3 regions of the Mesorhizobium monacense genome follow, and region 1 is predicted to be linked to each of the others. Evidence: predicted binding sites of a transcription regulator. Region 1 holds the regulator's gene; each other region holds the start of a gene.

Region 1 (3,272 bases):
CGATCACGTCGCTGACCGACATCCCCTTTGCCGACATTCTGGAAGGCGAATTCGGCATTCCCGCCACCATGGAAAACGACTGCAACATGATGGCGGTGGCGCTGCAATGGCGCGATCCCGACCGCTACCGCGACGATTTCATCGCCATCCTGCTCTCGCACGGCATCGGCATGGGGCTGGTGCTGAAGGGCGAACTGTTCACCGGCACTCATTCGTCCGGCGGCGAGTTCGGCCACATGATCCACCGGCCGGGCGGTGCGCTCTGCCGCTGCGGACGGCGCGGCTGCGTCGAGGCCTATGCCGGCAACTATGCCATCTGGCGCAACGCCAGGATGATGAGCGAGGATGCCGAACCGGTCGATGTCGGCGATGCCGACATGCGCGCGCTCGCCGCGCGGGCGCGCGAGACCGACGGCCCGGAGCGCGAAGCCTATCGCAAGGCCGGCGAGGCGCTCGGCTTCGGCCTTGGCAGCCTGTTCGCACTGATCGACCCGGCACCGGTCGCCATGGTCGGCGTCGGCGCCGCCGCCTTCGATCTGATCGAACCGGCGCTGCGCGAGGCGATTGCCCAGACTGCCGGCGGCCAGCACTCGAAATCGATCTCCTTCGACACCGAGCCGAATGAGTTGCCGCTGATCCGCGAGGGCTGCGCCATGCGCGCGCTCGGCTTCGTCGACCAGGAGATTTTTGCGCCGGGCGTCCAGCAGCGAACGGTCGCCGGCAAGAGCGTTGCCTGAAACGTCAGACCCCCAATCGTGAGCGTCTATGATGAAGAGCTACCGTAACCGGCATGGCGTGACATATTACCTGCCGGACTTCGGCCCGCCAGTCCGTTGGCTTTCTTGCGCCGATGTCTCGTCCCGTGAAACTGATCTTCCCGTCGTGTCCTACTTCGAATGCGACGCCGAAAATCTTGGTTGTCGGGCAATGCACATTTACGCAGATGGTCGCGTGCTCCTCGCCTATCCCGGCGGTCTCGACGGCGATCACTTGCCCGAAGGGGAACTGCCGCCGGTGGGAGAGGTCGACGACCCAGATGGCGCGCAAACCCGCGAGACCACCAAACCCGAGTTCGATGCTCTGTGGGCTGTACTGTCTCGCTTAGAAAGTAGCGCGTGAATCCCGATCTGTCGGGATGGAAGGGTCCTAATCTTCCCTGATGGCGTAGCCGGCGCCGCGGATGGTGCGGATGACGTCGGGCATGCGGCCATTGTTGACCGCCTTGCGCAGCCGGCCGACATGCACGTCGACCGTGCGCTCGTCGATATAGATCGTCTCGCCCCAGACATTGTCGAGCAGCTGGCTGCGCGAAAACACCCGGCCCGGATGCCGCATCATGAATTCGAGCAGTCGGAACTCGGTCGGTCCGAGCCTGATCTCGCTCTTCTTGCGGTAGACCCGGTGCGACTCGCGATCGAGCACGATGTCGCCAACCTTCAGCATGCTGGACAGCACTTCCGGCTTGGCGCGGCGCAGCAGCGCCTTGACCCTGGCCATGAATTCCGGCGTCGAGAACGGCTTGACCAGATAGTCGTCGGCGCCGGTGGAGAGGCCCCGCACGCGGTCGCTCTCTTCGCCACGCGCCGTCAGCATGATGATCGGCAGCCGCTCGGTCTCGGGCCGCATCCTCAGGCGCCGGCAAAGCTCGATGCCGGAAACCGCCGGCACCATCCAGTCGAGCACCAGAAGATCGGGCACATTCTCCTGCAGGCGGATCTCGGCCTCGTCGCCGCGCGTCACCACCTCGACCTGGTAGCCTTCGGACTCCAGATTGTAGCGGAGCAGCACCCCCAGCGGCTCCTCGTCCTCCACCACCATGATGCGTGGCGCGATCATCGGTCGGTTACCCCTGTCATGCCGCCGGCGCGGACATCGCCGTCTCGTCCTGTTTGGGACGATTGGCGGGCAATTGCGAGCCGGTCAGAACGTAGTAGGCGTTCTCGGCAATGTTGGTGACATGGTCGCCGATGCGCTCCAGATTCTTGGCGCAAAACAGCAGATGCGTGCAGGCCGTGATGTTGCGCGGATCCTCCATCATGTAGGTCAGCAGCTCGCGGAACACCGACGTGTACTTGACGTCGATGCGCTCGTCGTCGTTCCGAAGCTTGGCGAGTGCCGCAGCGTCGGCGGCGGCGTATTGCTCGATCACCCGTTGCACCTGGACCAGCACCAGCTGCGCCATCACATCGATGGAGTGCGAGAGGTCGCGCGGCGTGACGCTGAGGCCGACGGTGCCGACGCGCTTGGCGATGTTCTTGGCAAGGTCGCCGATGCGCTCAAGATCGCCGGCCATGCGGATCGAACCGACCACCGCGCGCAGATCGTTGGCCATCGGCTGGCGCTTGGCGATCAGCGTGATGGCGCGGTCGTCCAGCTCGCGCTGGCGCGCATCCATGATGGCGTCGTCTGAGACGACGCGCTGCGCCAGCGCATTGTCCGATGTCAGCAATGCACGGGTTGCCCCGCCGACCATCGAGCCGGCCAGTTCGCCCATGTCGGAGATCAGCTTGCTGATCGCCCCGAGATCCTCGTCGAAAGAGGCGACGGTATGATGTTCACCCATGATCCTGTCCTCGTGCCTGAAAATTGCCGCCGGACCGCTCAGCCGAACCGGCCGGTGATGTAGTCCTGCGTGCGCTTGTCGTCGGGGTTGGTGAACATCTTGTCGGTGGCGCCCTCCTCGACCAGATAGCCGAGGTGGAACATGGCCGTGCGCTGCGACACGCGCGCCGCCTGCTGCATCGAGTGCGTGACGATGACGATCGTGTAATTCTGGCGCAGCTCGTCGATCAGCTCCTCGACGCGGGCCGTGGCGATCGGGTCGAGCGCCGAGCAGGGCTCGTCCATCAGGATCACTTCCGGCGACACGGCGATGGCACGCGCGATGCACAGGCGCTGCTGCTGGCCGCCGGAAAGGCCGGTGCCGGGCTCTTGCAGGCGATCCTTCACCTCGTTCCAGATCGCCGCCTTCTTCAGGCTCGATTCGACGATCTGGTCCATGTCGGCCTTGCGCTTGGCCAGCCCGTGGATGCGCGGGCCGTAGGCGACGTTCTCGTAGATCGACTTCGGGAACGGGTTGGGCTTCTGGAACACCATGCCGACGCGGGCCCTGAGTTCGACGACGTCGATGTTCTTGTCGTAGATGTCCTCTTCGTCCAGCGTGATCTTGCCGGTCACCCGCGCCGAGTCGATGGTGTCGTTCATGCGGTTGAGGCAGCGCAGGAAGGTCGACTTGCCGCAGCCGGAAGGGCCGATCAGCGCCGTCACCTGGT
Region 2 (3,272 bases), 430 kb from region 1:
CTTGCGGCGCTGAGGCTGCTGCCCGAACTGAACCTGCGCTTCGACGCGCTGGCGCAGCCGCGTCATTTGCCGGTGGTCGCAGCACTTGCCGACCACATTCCGGAGTTGGCGATCGTCGTCGACCACGCTGCCAAGCCGTTCATCGCCAGGGGCATCATCGAACCTTGGGCAAGCGACATGGCCGCGCTCGCCAAGAGACCGTCGGTGCTGTGCAAGTTTTCCGGGCTGGTCACCGAAGCCGGCCCGAATTGGTCGATCGCTGGCCTGAAACCCTATGCCGACCATCTCATCGCTTGCTTCGGCCCGGAACGGCTGATGTTCGGCAGCGACTGGCCGGTTTGCGAACTGGCCGCCACCTATGAGAACTGGCTGGCCGCCGCGAAGGAACTTGTGGCCGGTCTTTCGCCGGCCGCGCGCGATCAGATCTTCGGCGGCACGGCCGCGCTTTTCTACGGCATCGACTGACAGCTCGAATTCTACAAGGCGGACAATTTCAACTCCACCCGCTCGGCCGGAAACCGCGACTCGGAAAACTGGATCGGCTTTCCGTCTGGCGTGATGTTGACGGCAACCGTAACCAGCACGATGGCGCCAGGCTGCAGGTCGAGATCGGCGAGGTCGGCGGCATCGGCGTGGCGAGCCGAAAGCACCGTCGATTGCCTCAGATAATCGTTGATCCCAAAGCGCTTGAGCGAAGCAGTGACCGATCCGGTTTCCGCCATCGCAGCGTCGATGCCGGCGAAGCGCTGGGCATCAAACCAGGCGCTGGCGCGCGACACCGGATGCCCGTCGGCTTCCCCGCGCGTCTCCAGCCGAACCACGGTGGATCCTCTGGCAAGACCCAGGGCCTCTGCGACGCGGCGGCTGGCCGGCTCGGCCGACGACGTCAGCAGGACGATATGCCGTTCGGACGCCTGTCCTTGCAGGCCGGTCGAAAAGCGCGTGCGGGCGCCGATCGGATAGGACAGCCGCTTGCGCGACAGCACGAAGGTACCGCGCCCTTGCTCCGCCCTCAGCACCCCGTCCTGCACAAGGGCGGCGATGGCGGTGCGCACGGTATGACGGTTGACGCCATAGCGCTCGGCCAATGCTATTTCGGGCGGCAGCGCGGCGTTTTCAGCAAAATCGCCATCGGCAATCGAATGCAGGATCTGGTCAGCGATCTGCCGCCAAAGCGAAACTCCGCTACGCCGTTCGATGCTGGCAACTTGCTGCCCAATCATGTCCACCCCGATCTTCTTGCCCACCCCGACTTTTCGCTCACCCAGTCTTTTTGCCAGGTGTCATGCACCCGTCATGGACTCGCGCTAGCTAACAGGTATAATTTGTATGGTTGTCTATATCAATAGACAAATTAGCCGCTACGCAAGGAGCTCGCCATGCGAGGACAGGAAGCCCGCGATCAGGCCGAACGCAAGGCGATCATGGCGACGCTGGCGCAGTCGCCCGGCGACGACATCGCCCGCCTCTGGAACGAGGCCGGCCTGCCCTTCGAAGCCGAACTCCTGCGCGGCCCCGAAACCGGCCTGGTCACCGTGCGCGGCCGCATCGGCGGCGGCGGCGCGCCCTTCAATGTCGGCGAGGCGACCGTCACCCGCGCCACGGTCCGGCTGCCGTCCGGACAGGTCGGCCATTGCTACACGCTCGGTCGCGACAAGCGGAAGGCGAAGCTGGCGGCGATCGCCGATGCGCTGTGGCAGGAGCCCGCCCATCGCGAGGCGGTCGAGACCAGGCTGGTCGCGCCGCTGCGGGCGGCCCTGGTCGAGGCGCGCGAACAGCGGCGCGCCGAGACCGCGGCAACGAAAGTGGATTTCTTCACCATGGTGCGCGGAGAAGACTGATGGGGTTGGCTGTGCAAGCGATCGAGGGCGGCTTCGCCGATCCGGTGTTCAACGCCCAGACGGTGTTTCGCGCCGTGATGGATGCCATGGCGCGACCGGGCAGCGTGCAAGCCCTGCCGGCCTTTGCCCGCCCACCGGTGGCGCTTTCGGCGACGGCTGGCGCTATCGTCCTGGCGCTCTGCGACAACGACACGCCGCTCTGGCTCGATCTCCCCTTGCAAGCCGCACCCGCCGTCAAATCCTGGCTCGGTTTCCACACCGGCGCGCCTTCAGCCAACACCCCGGCCGATGCGCATTTCGCGCTGATCGCCAACCCCGCGGAAATGATGGCGCTGGACGGCTTTTCGCAAGGCACCCAGGATTATCCCGATCGCTCGACGACGCTGATCCTGCAGGTCACCGATCTTGCCTCTGGCGCGCCGCTGCTGCTCGAGGGCCCCGGCATAGAAACCAGTGCGACCATCGCGCCGGCGCAGATGCCGCGTCACTTCGTCGAACAGTGGAAGCAGAACAACCAGCGCTTTCCGCGTGGCGTCGACATCATCCTGGCCACCGCCGACAGCCTCGCTTGCCTGCCGCGCACGACGCGCATCAAGACGATGGAGGCGTAAGATGTACGTTGCGGTAAAAGGCGGCGAAGCGGCAATCGCCAACGCCCACCGACTGCTTGCCGATCGCCGCCGCGGCGACCGTTCGGTGCCGGCACTTCGCCTCGACCAGATCGTCGAGCAACTGGCGCTCGGCGTCGATCGGGTGATGAGCGAAGGCTCGCTCTACGACCGTGAGCTGACGGCATTGGCCATCGTCCAGGCGCGCGGCGACATGATCGAGGCGATCTTTCTGGTCCGCGCCTATCGCACCACGCTGCCGCGCTTCGGCTACACCAAGGCGATCGATACCGGCACGATGCTGGTCGAGCGGCGCGTCTCGGCGACCTACAAGGACCTGCCCGGCGGCCAGTTGCTGGGCCCGACCTTCGACTACACCCACCGGCTGCTCGATCCGGAGCTTGCCGCCGGCGGCGACGTCGCCGAGCCGCTGCAGCGCGAAAGCGAGGCGGAAGCCATGCCGCGCGTCTCGGCGATCCTCGCCCGCGAAGGCCTGATCGAACCGGACGGCGACATGCCGCAGGACCATATCCCCGGCGACATCACCCGCGAGCCGCTGGAATTCCCGATGGCGCGCGACATCCGCCTGCAGGCGCTGTCACGCGGCGACGAGGGTTTTCTGCTGGCGCTCGGCTATTCCACCCAGCGCGGCTATGCCCGCAACCATCCCTTTGTCGGCGAGGTCCGCATCGGCGAGGTCGAGCTGGAGCTCGACGTGCCGGAACTGCCCTTCGCCGCGCCACTCGGCTCTGTCCGCGTCACCGAGTGCCAGATGGTCAACCAGTTCAAGGGCTCGGCCAAGGCGCCGCCGCAGTTCACCCGC
Region 3 (3,272 bases), 500 kb from region 1:
GACTATTCCAAGATTGAGGCCGGCCGTTTCGACCCGGAACCGCAGCCGACATCGCTGCGCGAGATCGCCGACAACATCATCGAACTCATGGCGGCGCGCGCCTTCGGCAAGAACATCGGGCTTGGCTGCCATGTCGAGCTCGACGTGCCGCAGATGATCACCGCCGATCCCGGCCGGGTGCGCCAGGTGCTGCTCAACCTCATCGGCAACGCCATCAAGTTCACCGACACAGGTGGCGTGCTGGTGAGCGTGGCGCGGGCGCGCACCGAGACCACCGACCGTATCTGCTTCACGGTCTCCGACACCGGTCCTGGCCTGCGCGAGGAGGACATGGAGCGCATCTTCGAGGAGTTCGAGCAGTCCGACGGCACCTCGACCCGGGTGCATGGCGGCGCCGGTCTTGGTCTCGCCATCTCAAGGCGGCTGGTCAACGCCATGGGCGGCTCGATCTCGGTGTCGAGCCGGCTCGGCGAGGGATCCGAATTCGTCTTCGAGCTCCCCGCCACTGCGGCAACCGAGCCGCCGCAGAACCGGCAGAACATCCTGTCCGGCCGCCGCGCCGTGATCGTTTCGAAGAACGCCATCGAGGCCGACGCCATCGCCCGCACCATCCGCGCCCATGGCGGCGCGGTCGATCTGGCGACGACGCTTGCCCAGGCGACACCTTTCGCTGCCGGCTGCGGCGTGCTGCTGGTGGATGCGGCGATGGAAAACAGCGATGGACGCCTGCTCAAGCGCTTGCGCCAGAACGGCTTTGCCGATTGCGAGGCGATCACGCTGATCGCGCCGACCGATCGCGGCATGCTTGGCGAGTTCCGCGCCAATGGCTATGCCACCTTCCTGGCCAGGCCGGTGCGCGGCGAGACGCTGCTGCGCGTGCTGTTGACCAGCCACGCGCCGGCCCTCCCCCTGCCGAAATCGGACAAGCACGGCGCCCCGCCCGTGCGTGCCGGCGCTGGCCGCCGCGAGCACGGCCTGTCGGTGCTGATTGCCGAAGACAACGACATCAACGCCATGCTTGCCCGCGCCACGCTTCTCAAGGCCGGGCATCGCGTCAAGGTGGTCGGCAATGGCAAGGCCGCCGTCGAGGCCATCACCGACGCCGGGCTCAAGCACCGCTTCGACGTGGTGCTGATGGACCTGCATATGCCGGTGATGGACGGGCTGGACGCGATCGCCGCCATCCGCCGCCATGAAGAGGAAATGGCCGTGCCGCCGGTTCCGATCATGGTTCTGTCAGCCGATAGCCAGGAAAAGACCCGTCACGCCGTGCTCGCCCACGGCGCCAGTGGCTTCGTCACCAAGCCTCTCGACCCCGACGCTCTGGTCCATGCCGTCGAGGGTCAGGTCGCGGCCTGACGTCCCGCATCGGCCGTCTCTCATCACGTAAACGTAGCCGGTTGAGCGTATTCGCCAGCCGACGAAGTATTGCCCGTCGCGCCGTATCACGGTACTGTCACAATCCTGTTGCACCTACACCGTATCCCCGTGCCAAGAGGGATGGCTCGAAGGAGAATCACTCGTGCATACAGCTATGCCGGAATGTGACACTCGGCCGAACGCCGGCGGCGCCCTGCTCGCCGCGCGGACTGCCGACGCCGTCGCAAATGGGGCACCTCTGGGCCGCATCGGCAACCTCGAAGTGCGGCTGGCGCGCAATGCGGCCGAAATCGCCGCCGCGCAGGAAGTGCGCTACCGGGTATTCTATGACGAGCTTGGCGCCAGGAAGGATCTGTTCCAGGCGCAGGATCGCCGCGACGCCGACCGCTTCGACCCGCTCTGCGATCATCTGCTCGTCCTCGACACCTCGCTTGCCGGCCCCGAGCACCGCCGCATCGTCGGCACCTACCGGCTGCTGCGGCAGGAAATCGCGGCGACGGCCGGCGGCTTCTATTCCGAAGGCGAATTCGAACTGACCAAGCTGATCGCGCGCCACCCCGGCCAGCGCTTCCTCGAGCTCGGCCGCTCGTGCGTCCTGCCGGAATATCGCTCCAAGCGCACCATCGAGGCCCTGTGGCAAGGCATCTGGGCCTATATCAACCATTACGGCATCGGCGTGATGACCGGCTGTGCCTCGTTCCACGGCATCGTGCCGGCGGCGCATGCCGAGGCGCTCACCTACCTTGCCCATCACTGCCGCACCGACTCGGCCTGGGACGTCAGGGCGGTCGCCGGCCGCTATTGCTCCATGGACCTGATGCCGATCGAGGCGGTGAACGCCAAGGCAGCGATCGCGGCGATGCCGCCGCTGGTCAAGGGCTATCTGCGCGTCGGCGCCCGCATCGGCGATGGCTGTGTCATCGATCACGAATTCTCGACGGTCGACGTGTTCGTGGTCATGCCGGTCAAGGAGATCGGCGCGCGCTACGTCAACTACTATGGCGGGGAAGCCCAGCGCTTCGCAGCCTGAGAGTAGTGAGTAGCGAATAGTGAGTAGTCAGTAGGGCGACGCGCCGAGCTATCGCTCTCACTACTCCCCTCCATTCTCACGGAATGTCTTCCGGCCTCCGGCCGGGCCGGCTCTTGTAGGCCGGAAACGACCAGCCGAATTTGAGCGCCCCGCCGCGCACCAGGAAGGCAGCCGCGAAGCCTAGCAGGCCGGAAGCCAGCGCCGGCAGGCCTGCAAGGTCGCCGAGCGTGAAAAGCGTGGCGCCTGCGAGTGCCGCCGAGACATAGATTTCAGGCCTGAGCAGTACGGAAGGCTCTCCGGCCAGCAGATCACGCAATATGCCACCGAAGGTCGCCGTGAGCACGCCGGTGATTACGGACACGACAGGCGAACCGGTGATCGCAAGGCCCTTGGCGGCGCCCATCACCGAAAAGGCGGCGAGGCCTACGGCATCGAGCCAGAGCAGCAATTTCCAGCGGGATTCAACCCGGTGCGCGCTGAAGAAGACCAGCACCGCCACCGCCGCGCAGATCAGCACATAGCTGGAGTTGGCGACCCAGAACACTGGTAGGTTGAGAATGACGTCGCGGAACGTGCCGCCGCCGATGGCGGTGACGCTGGCCAGGAACAGGAAGCCGATAATGTCGAGCTGCTTGCGCGAAGCCGCTAGCGCCCCGGTCGCCGCAAAGACGGCGACACCGGCATAGTCGAGGAGGTCAATGGGATTCATGGGCGCGGAGGTGAGTAGTGAATAAGTGAGTAGCGATGAATAGCACGAAGCCGCACGGTTGTACCGGCTTCGCTATTCCCCACTTGCTACTGACTATTCCCTAGTCACTACTCCTCACGCATCTTTCTCGGCCTGCTCATTCACCGGCCCGGG

What was found. The regulator PhoB, encoded in region 1, activates phosphate uptake and scavenging genes when phosphate is short. The targets are predictions, from matches to a motif close to TGTCATNNANCTGTCAT.
Region 2: phnF (phosphonate metabolism transcriptional regulator PhnF) is a predicted target of PhoB. The motif match lies at 1,282-1,298, and genes of this name have one in related genera.
Region 3: olsB (l-ornithine N(alpha)-acyltransferase) is a predicted target of PhoB. The motif match lies at 1,455-1,471, and genes of this name have one in related genera.

What each region holds. Positions count from the first base shown of each region.
Region 1 covers NZ_CM165567.1:6,600,867-6,604,138, reverse strand. Annotated here, with positions in the region: gene AC1RUK_RS31655 (ROK family protein) at 1-737, shown strand, start outside; gene AC1RUK_RS31650 (DUF6881 domain-containing protein) at 766-1,119, shown strand; gene phoB (phosphate regulon transcriptional regulator PhoB) at 1,147-1,836, opposite strand; gene phoU (phosphate signaling complex protein PhoU) at 1,853-2,563, opposite strand; gene pstB (phosphate ABC transporter ATP-binding protein PstB) at 2,602-3,272, opposite strand, start outside.
Region 2 covers NZ_CM165567.1:154,956-158,227, reverse strand. Annotated here, with positions in the region: gene AC1RUK_RS00705 (amidohydrolase family protein) at 1-465, shown strand, start outside; gene phnF (phosphonate metabolism transcriptional regulator PhnF) at 477-1,223, opposite strand; gene phnG (phosphonate C-P lyase system protein PhnG) at 1,380-1,841, shown strand; gene phnH (phosphonate C-P lyase system protein PhnH) at 1,841-2,452, shown strand; gene AC1RUK_RS00685 (carbon-phosphorus lyase complex subunit) at 2,454-3,272, shown strand, end outside.
Region 3 covers NZ_CM165567.1:222,393-225,664, reverse strand. Annotated here, with positions in the region: gene AC1RUK_RS00990 (PAS domain-containing hybrid sensor histidine kinase/response regulator) at 1-1,359, shown strand, start outside; gene olsB (l-ornithine N(alpha)-acyltransferase) at 1,535-2,410, shown strand; gene AC1RUK_RS00980 (trimeric intracellular cation channel family protein) at 2,487-3,119, opposite strand; gene grpE (nucleotide exchange factor GrpE) at 3,234-3,272, opposite strand, start outside.